Regions from separate parts of the Lysinibacillus telephonicus genome, predicted to be linked through region 1. Evidence: riboswitches for the same ligand, from Rfam matches in the RefSeq annotation. Region 1 holds a riboswitch; each other region holds the start of a gene.
What was found. Region 1 has a riboswitch for cyclic di-GMP ahead of MKY04_RS21760 (methyl-accepting chemotaxis protein). Riboswitches for the same ligand answer to the same signal wherever they lie in the genome.
Positions count from the first base shown of each region.

Region 2: linked by a shared signal. The riboswitch ahead of MKY04_RS19700 (methyl-accepting chemotaxis protein) and the one ahead of MKY04_RS21760 (methyl-accepting chemotaxis protein) in region 1 are both predicted to bind cyclic di-GMP.
Region 3: linked by a shared signal. The riboswitch ahead of MKY04_RS19010 (putative glycoside hydrolase) and the one ahead of MKY04_RS21760 (methyl-accepting chemotaxis protein) in region 1 are both predicted to bind cyclic di-GMP.
Region 4: linked by a shared signal. The riboswitch ahead of MKY04_RS17905 (DUF5667 domain-containing protein) and the one ahead of MKY04_RS21760 (methyl-accepting chemotaxis protein) in region 1 are both predicted to bind cyclic di-GMP.

Region 1 covers NZ_CP155468.1:4,499,655-4,501,864, forward strand. The annotation lists gene MKY04_RS21760 (methyl-accepting chemotaxis protein) at 1-1,445, opposite strand, end outside; cyclic di-GMP riboswitch class I at 1,537-1,623, opposite strand; gene MKY04_RS21765 (VUT family protein) at 1,865-2,210, opposite strand, start outside.
Region 2 covers NZ_CP155468.1:4,092,668-4,094,877, reverse strand. The annotation lists gene fdhA (formaldehyde dehydrogenase, glutathione-independent) at 1-150, shown strand, start outside; cyclic di-GMP riboswitch class I at 756-867, shown strand; gene MKY04_RS19700 (methyl-accepting chemotaxis protein) at 1,112-2,210, shown strand, end outside.
Region 3 covers NZ_CP155468.1:3,913,007-3,915,216, reverse strand. The annotation lists gene MKY04_RS19010 (putative glycoside hydrolase) at 79-906, opposite strand; cyclic di-GMP riboswitch class I at 947-1,030, opposite strand; gene MKY04_RS19005 (response regulator) at 1,237-2,210, shown strand, end outside.
Region 4 covers NZ_CP155468.1:3,686,960-3,689,169, forward strand. The annotation lists gene MKY04_RS17905 (DUF5667 domain-containing protein) at 1-908, opposite strand, end outside; cyclic di-GMP riboswitch class I at 987-1,071, opposite strand; gene MKY04_RS17910 (metalloregulator ArsR/SmtB family transcription factor) at 1,409-2,038, shown strand; gene MKY04_RS17915 (LuxR C-terminal-related transcriptional regulator) at 2,189-2,210, opposite strand, start outside.

The DNA of each region.
Region 1 (2,210 bases):
AAAATTTCCACAGAGGCTAATTGTTCTTCTGATGAATGAACTACATTTTGTGTATTTGCTGAAGTCATTTCAGCAAAATAGGACATTTCATTTAGGGACAATGACACTTGTTTTGTTGCTGCTGAAACATCTGTTGATGATAAAGCAATCTGTTTAATTCGATTTGCAACACCATTGATTGATTCATAAATTCGGCCAAAAATTTCGCCAGTTTCTTTAACAACCTCTAATCCCGTTTTCGCCTCATTAATTACTTGATCCATTGATTTTGCTGAAGAGACTGTGTCTTCTTGAATAGACTTTATTATACTTGTAATTTTACTTGCGGAACCAACTGATTCCTCCGCTAATTTCCTAACTTCATCCGCTACAACAGCAAATCCCTTTCCATGCTCTCCAGCTCTTGCTGCTTCAATTGCAGCATTTAAAGCTAGCAAGTTTGTTTGAGAAGCAATGTCTGTAATAATTTTAACGATATCACCAATTTCTTCAGAACGATGATTCAGTTTTTTTACCATCTCTGAAGATGAGCTTACTTTTTCATTTATTAATTGCATCTGTTGAACAGTTTTATAAATCATTACATTTCCTTCATTTGCTTCATCTGCTGTAGCTATTGAAATTTCGGATAATTCCTTAGCTGTTTCGGTAATTTCATGAATCCCATGGTTGATTTCCTGAATTGCTGCAGAGCTGCCCTCCGTTTGCTGCCTCTGTATGTCGGCACCGCTAGATATCTCTCGAATATTTGCTGCCATCCCATTAATGGCTAATCTATTTAAATCATAATTTTCATTTAGCTGTACTGATGCATTTATTAGTTTTTCAGAGCTAATTGATAGTTTTTCGATTACTCCACTTAAAATTTGTTGTTTTTGTTGTTTTTGATCTAAATCCGCTAATAGCTTACTCTTTTGAATCGTTTGCCATGTGATGGCACCTGAAGTTCCTAGTAAAAATAAAGCGTGAATTATAAGCATTGAAAATGGGTATTCCAACTGTCCAAACACGTATTCACTTAAAAAGAAAAAACCTAATAAATGCTGGATAGTAAAGAGCAGAGTCATAACAATAATAAGATTTACTTTTTCATAATAACCAACTATAGCAACTACCATAAAAATTGAGAAATGATATTCTACCATTCCTTCTCCGCCAGCAATCATCGACATACTGCCAAATGTAATTGTCAATGTATTCAAAAGAGGTATTATTGAATGATCGTTATTTTTACGATAAAAGAAAAGCGTTGTGATGAGTAATAGTATAGGGATACTTAAAAAAATGTTAAGAACTAAATCTGATTGCTGAATGTGATGAATTGGATGTTCATCGATCCAATATAAAGAAACATTTAATACTCGATGAAGGAAGTGAACAATTATTGAGGCTATAAGAATTATTGAAGATAAAATAAGAATGATACGGTTTTTTGCACTTTCCAAACTAATAATCCCCCTTATGATTGCAATCGCCCCCGCTAAACCGTTGAAAAATCTACTCAAAAAGTGAGCAGCCAAAAACTTCATTAGATTTTTCGGCAACCCGGCTATCATAGTTTTTTCAAACCTTAGACCCGTGGCTTTGCGTCCCCATTTTTCAATGAGTTTGCCTTTTCAAATTAAGTTAAATTGTAAGCATTTTCTGGAAAATAACCTGATTAATGCAATTTTCTATTATGTTACCATTTTATTATAAGCAAGTCTATATATGGTAAAAATTTCACTCTTATCAATTTGAGATTTTCGTTAGAAAAGTATTAAAAACAAAACGCAAGAATGATATTAATTATCACATCCTTGCGCTTTTTGTAAGTCTTTTTTACTATTAACTTATTTTAAGGAAAATTATTAACTATAATTTATTATTCTGAGATTAGAGGTTTTCTATTAATTACACGAACTCGGTTATAAATTAGTGCACCGAACATTTGAATTACTGTCTTTACGATGATTTGGCCTAATATAGCCGCTGGAATAGCTTCCCATGGTAAAACATTTGCACCAATCGGACTTAAACCAATTACTACAAAAATTACAGAGTCGAGACATCCTCCAACAATCCCGCTATATAATACTCGCCAAGCAATCGGAAGTTTCAAACGTGTATAAATTTCTGTATCAGCCGTCTCGGAGATTACAAATGAAATTGCAGATGCCATCACAATCCAAACTGTATCCCCAAGTATGAATGAAACAATACCTGATAAA
Region 2 (2,210 bases), 410 kb from region 1:
ATGGCTATCCTGAGCGGGAAAGCGCAAATTGCTAAAGCTGTAAATGCAACACCAATTTCTTTAGATCAAGCACCAGCTGCATATGCTGAATTTGATCAGGGAGCTTCCAAGAAGTTTGTCATTGATCCTCATGAAATTTTAAATAAATAAGTTAGACAAATGGCCTATTATTATGAGTAATATTACATTAGATTTAGCTAAAAAATTATTTCAGGTGTGAGAAGCGAAAAATTTGAAGTTTCCATGGTTATTTCAATTGTTGATGAGGGTAGAAATTCACCGAGATGATGACTAATTAGTAAGCGCTGACATTGCCCCAAATAAGGCATGGACATCTGTTGCGTTAAAATGCCTTGTAACTCAGAGAGCATGCTGTAAGGCAAACAGTGTTTGAGCGGTTATCAAGAAGCTTGAATTAGCAATCAAACTTTAAATTAAATAGTATTACTCTTAACGCCATCTCTCAGCAATTAACCTAAGAGATGGTGTTTTTTTGATTTTCAGGCTTACTCATTCTAATAGAGGAAGGTACTGTTCTAATAGATCAGAGAAGGAGTCTTTTTCATTTAGCCATAGAACCTTCGTATTGCATTTACAATAGTATTTCTAGGAAGATTTAATTATCCCGATTATAATATAGTGCATAGTTTTTCCTGTAGAAAATAATAAGTATTTTGGTTTTATTGTCATAAATTATTGAAATTTGTATAATTACATGCGATTATTATAAGAGATGAGTTTAATCTTATATTTATGGAAGATAAAGGCAAACTATTCCGAAAGGGTAGGACGCAAAGCCTAGGGTCTAAGGTTTAGTAGGATGAATCAAAATCCTGCAATTTAAACGATGATCGCCTGGTTACCAAATTTACGGATTCTTACTAATTTAAATCCTTTGGCTATTCTATGAAAAATAGAGTAGTTTTTTTTTGGCAAGTTTTATTCCATAAGCTAGATGATTGCTAATTATAAAACAAGCTTTTGTACATTTATAATATTTAGCAATAACTTTGTGTAGTGAAAGTTTTAGAGAGGGATGATAACAGTTTATTGACGTGCAAGATGTGGAAATTCTAATAGTTTCACTAAAACAATAGAAAGGTTTGGCAATATGAATAAAAGAAGATTTTCATTTAAAGCAAAAGTTTTAATTTATTCTTTATTACTATCGTTAGTACCGATCATCTTTGTTGGATTTTTAGTAAATAATACAGTTAGCAAAATAACTGAGAAAGATTATCTCAATTTTAGTGAAAGAGAAATTAAACAGGTTGATAATGGAATTTCTATGTATTTTGAATCTATTAGGGAAAACGTGAGTTTACTAGCTACCAACCCATCTGTTATAAATGCTGATTCAAGTATTACCTCCTATATGGATGTAGCAGGGGAAGATTCAATTGACATGACTCCTTCTACTAATGGGGAAAAAGAGCGAGCAATATATGAGGTGTTTTCTCAATTTAGTGAGAGTCATCCAAATGCAGCTTATGTTTATATAGGCACATCGGATGGAGGTTATGTCCAATATCCAGAGGGTCCTGTGCCAGCAGGCTTTGATCCAAGAGATCGTCCTTGGTATACGACAGCAGCTGAAGATCCAGGAAAAGTAAAGTTAACAAGCGCCTATGCAGCAACTGGAATAGAGGGAATTATCGTAAGTAATGTTGTTACGATTGAAAAGGACGGAAAAGAAATAGGTGTGTTAGGTCTGGATGTAAGTCTAGATGGTTTAACAAATATGATTAAGGAAATCAGCATAGGAGAAAATGGTTATGTAATTCTAGCGCAAGAGGATGGAACAATCCTTGCAAATCCAAAGAATCCAGAACTGAATTTCCAACCAATTTCCGAACTGAATGTTCCGGAACTAGAGGATTTAAGTAAAGATGGTTCATTTGAAGCAATAATTGATGGAAAAGAATATGTATTAAACACAGTCACATCAAAAAATGAAGGCTGGAAATATATCACTGTCATCGAAAAGAGTGAACTTTTAGCGACGGCAAACTCCATCCGCACAAATATCTCTATTATTGGTGGAATTATTGCAGTAATAGCTATAATCGTTTCTATTTTCGTGAGTCAAGGTATAACACGAAGAATCAAAAATATTGGTGATGTATCATTAGCCATGTCTCAAGGTGATTTAACTCAATTAGTTGAGATTAAATCAAATGATGAAATTGGAGATATGGGTAAGAATTACA
Region 3 (2,210 bases), 590 kb from region 1:
TTGATAGCTATATATGTCCTAAATAAATAGAAGGACTATCCAGAAAAACAATCTTTCCGAATAGTCCCTCATATATAACTAGTTATATATGCTGTTTGAATTTTTATATGGAACAAATCCATACTTTTTACTGTATTTAAAACTTTTTGTATCTGGAGTAACAGTAAATACTGCAATATTTTCTTCACTCTCTAGTGTTTGGAAGTATTGAATCCAATCTTGACCCCATTTACTAGTTTTTAAGCGGTTTTTATCAAAGTCTTCCCACATAATCGCATCAACATAATCTTTTGAAGAGGTTTCTAATGTCTCAAAACCCCAATTTTGCAATAAAAGCAACTCATTATGTTTATCAGTAATGGATTGTAAAAGTTCAACATAACCATTTCTTAAGTAAGACGCCATTTCTTCATCATCGTGATAGAAATCATCGATATCCCCAACTGTATCTAAAAGAATGCCATCAAATTGTTTTTCAATAATTTCTTCTTCAATTTCATCGAGCAGAAGCTGTTGGTAATGGGGATTTGTAATATCCATTAAGTAAGTATCCCAATCTTCAACGTATACTCTCTCGCCATCATCTAATAAATAATCGGAGTCCTTTACTTTTTCAACAAACTCTTCGTCCCATGTCTGTAACTCCATAATACTAATATAACCTAGAGCAATAGTGCCCGCTTCCTTAATTTCAGAAACGTGTTCTTTTGTTGTTTCATGGGGTTCAATAACTACCATGTCATAATTGCTAAGTTGTTCAGCTTTTGAATCATCTATTTCACCGTAGTAAATTTTATAGCTATTCACATCTAATAAAGGGTTATGTACATGGCCCATCGTAGGATAGCATTGAGTTAAGAGAAGAGGAAATGCAAGGTTGAAGGCAAGGAATGTTTTTTTGAACATAAGTATTGCTCCTTTACGATTTATCTCTAAAAGAGAAAATTACGGTAACCCAGCCACCATAGCAATATACCTTAGGCCTGTAGTTTTGCGTCTCAATTTTTCAATTGATTTGCCATTATAATCATTATAATATAGCTTTCTGTATTTTGACAATTTTCACTTTTCACTTTTTATATTTTTGGCCGATATTAATCTAGCAAAAAAATATATGTAACTTTATAATGTTATAAATACAATATTCTATAAAATGGTATTAATTGGTCAAAATGGTAGTAAATTTGTAGAACGAATTTTGTACGTATTATGAGTACTAGGAAAGGGGATATGCTTATGAGAGCGATTTTAATCGATGATGAGCAATTGCCTTTAATGTATTTAAAAAAAGTGCTGGAAAATAAAATTGATGGTGTGGAAGTTGTTGGAGTATATCAAGATCCTATTCAAGCCTATGAAAACATAAAAACAGATTCACCAGATGTAATATTTATTGATATCCATATGCCTGAGATGAATGGACTAGAAATGGCAGAACGCATTCAGGGAGCTTTTCAAAATATAGAGATTGTATTTGTGACAGGGGATGATAGACATGCTCTTGAGGCGTTTGATTTATATGCATTTGATTACATAATGAAGCCACTTCAAATAGAACGTCTAAAAAAAACTGTGGAACGTTTGCAGCGAAGACTAGATAATCATCAAACAAATAGTAAAGAAAACAAAGTTGAGAATACCCTACTTTACACTTTTAATCAACTTAAGTACCAGAGAGCAGGTTGTGAACCTGAAATTTTTAAATGGCGTACAACCAAGGTGCAAGAATTGTTCGCATATATGTTTCACCATAGGGGAAAAATAGTAGATCGTGAGACATTAATTGAAATGTTGTGGCCTGATTTTGGAATTGAAAGAGGGGCAAAACAGCTTTATACCGCCATTTACCACATTCGTCAAACAATTAAGAAGGCAGGAATTCCTTCCATTTCAATAAGTAGTGTAAACAATTTATATGGAGGATACATAATGCATATTGAAGATATTCTAGTTGATACAAATGAATGGGAAACAAAGCTAAACAAATTAACTCCTCCAAAAAATGATAATATCCACGAACATGAAATCGTATTTAGTGAGTATAAAGGAGACTATCTTGGTGATTACGACTATTTATGGGCTGAGGGGGAAAGGGAAAGACTTCGCCGCCTATGGCTGAATCATGGCTTGATTTTGAGTAGATTTTATCGAGATACTGAGAATATTCAAGCGGCAATTAAAGTAAACCAACGAATTCAACAAATGTACCC
Region 4 (2,210 bases), 810 kb from region 1:
ACATTTTCTTCTAAGCTTTTTTCATCAGTAGTAGCTTCAAGCTCTTCACTTTTCTTTTCAGCTTTTTTTGCTTGCTTAGTTAATTCTTTATTTATTTTCTTTTCAAGCTTTTCTTGTGCTTTTTCGATATTTTTTGCAATTGCTTCTTTCGCTTTAGGGTTTTCTATTTTTTCTAAAACGGCTTGTAAAGCAATGATATTTGCAGCGAATTTAGTTTCTAGCTCAGAACCTTCTGAATCAGCGTCTTCTTCTGCAGCTGTCTCTTCAGTATTTTCAGTTCCTTCTTCCTCAACTTCTTGTTCTGCTTCTTTTTCTTCTTCATATTTTTCTAAAGCTAGTTCTTGCTGTTCTAATGCTTTTTCTAGCAATTCACTAGCTAACTCTTCCTCACCGTCTGCAAGTAATGCCTCTGCTTCTGCAATACGTTCTTCTGCAAAAGATGCTAGTAGCTCTGATTCCTTTACATCATCAAATGTAAGTGCCAATTGGACATTTTCCTTTAATTTTTTCATAAAATAAAAAAAGTCGCCTGGTATTAAAGAAGGTTCTTCTTCAATTTTTTCAGTATCTTCGCTTTCCTCTACTACTGGTTCACCATCTGTTTCTTCGTTAGTTCCTTCTTCAGTCTCGTTTGTAACTTTTGGTTCAGATTCAACTTTACTTAATGAATCTTCGTTTACACCTTCAACAGTTTTAGAATCATCGATAGTATTTTCTGTTGTTTGTTGTTCCTCGGAAGGTGCAACTTCCTTAACTTCTTTTTCTTCTACAACTTGCTCTTCAACTTGTTGAGTAACTGGCTGCTCTTCATTTGCCAATGCCTGTCCACTTCCAAAAGCAAACGCCGTTGCCATTACACTTGTAGCCAACACATTTCTGACATTACTAATAAAATACTTTTTTGACATAAAAAAATCCCTCCAAAATTTATTAGGGAAGAATTTTGATAGACTCAGGTATTATCTGAGTAGCTTCTCCATTCTTCATTTGGCAGCCCAGCCATCTTTGTATAATTACGGAAGATCTGTGACTTTGCGTCTCTACCTTTCGATAGATTTGCCTTTTTCAAATGAGGAACAATATTCCGTTCTCATTATCTAATTAAAATATACTTTATAGTTAAAAGGATGACTATAAATATTTTTTACTATATCTTTCACATCCTTTTCCTATATTCTTTAAAAAGCTAAAACCTTTTTTAACTGGATAGTGTGTTTGCAAAATTTATGTATTTCTATTAACTTTCTATTTTTTTAAACTAGCTTTTAAATTTGTGACAATGGTTCCTATTTTACATTTTATACTTTATAGTATAATAAATAAGTAGTGTGGTAGTTCCCAACCCATTTTATAGTTTAATCAGGTTTAAATCATCGTATGGATTTACTTAAGAATTGAGGTGAATTGTATGATTAAAGCTAAAATCAATACTAAAGATCGTATTTTAGAGCTGCTGAAAAAAGAAGTTTCATTGTCAGTTAATGAACTAACAGAGCTATTAAATATTACTCATATGGCTGTTAGAAAGCATCTAATTGTTTTAGAAAATGAAGGACTTGTTAAATCTACTGAAACTAAACAATCAATGGGTCGACCACTTCAAGTTTACTCATTGACAGATAAAGGGGATCAAATTTTCCCTAAAAACTACGAGGGAATAACACTTGAGTTTCTTAGGGATATAGAAGAACTTCATGGTGAGAAATCCATCCAGCTTTTGTTCGAGAGAAGAGAAAATCGACTTACTCAAGAATACAAAAATCGAATGAACAATAAATCAATAACTGAAAAAATTGATGAACTTGTTAACATACAAAATGAAAAAGGTTATATGGCAAATGTTACCCAATTAGATAACCAAACCTTTGAGTTGATTGAATATAACTGCCCTATCTATTCTGTTGCACAGGAGTTTAAAATGGCTTGCCGTTGTGAGACAGAAATGTTTAAAAATGTACTGGACACGGATCAAGTTCGCCGAGTTTGTTGTAAAACAGACGGAGATGATCATTGTAAATTCAAACTGAAATTTAATTAAATATAATACCTAATTAAATTTAGTGATCCTTAATCCACCTATAATTCCCAATTAAGAGAAGTGAGTATGTCATTTAAATACTCACTTCTCTTACATTTTGCAGCCATAAAATGATTTCTTTTTCTTTTTTAGGAGCAGGGAAAACAAATACTATAGTTTTTGTACCAGCTGA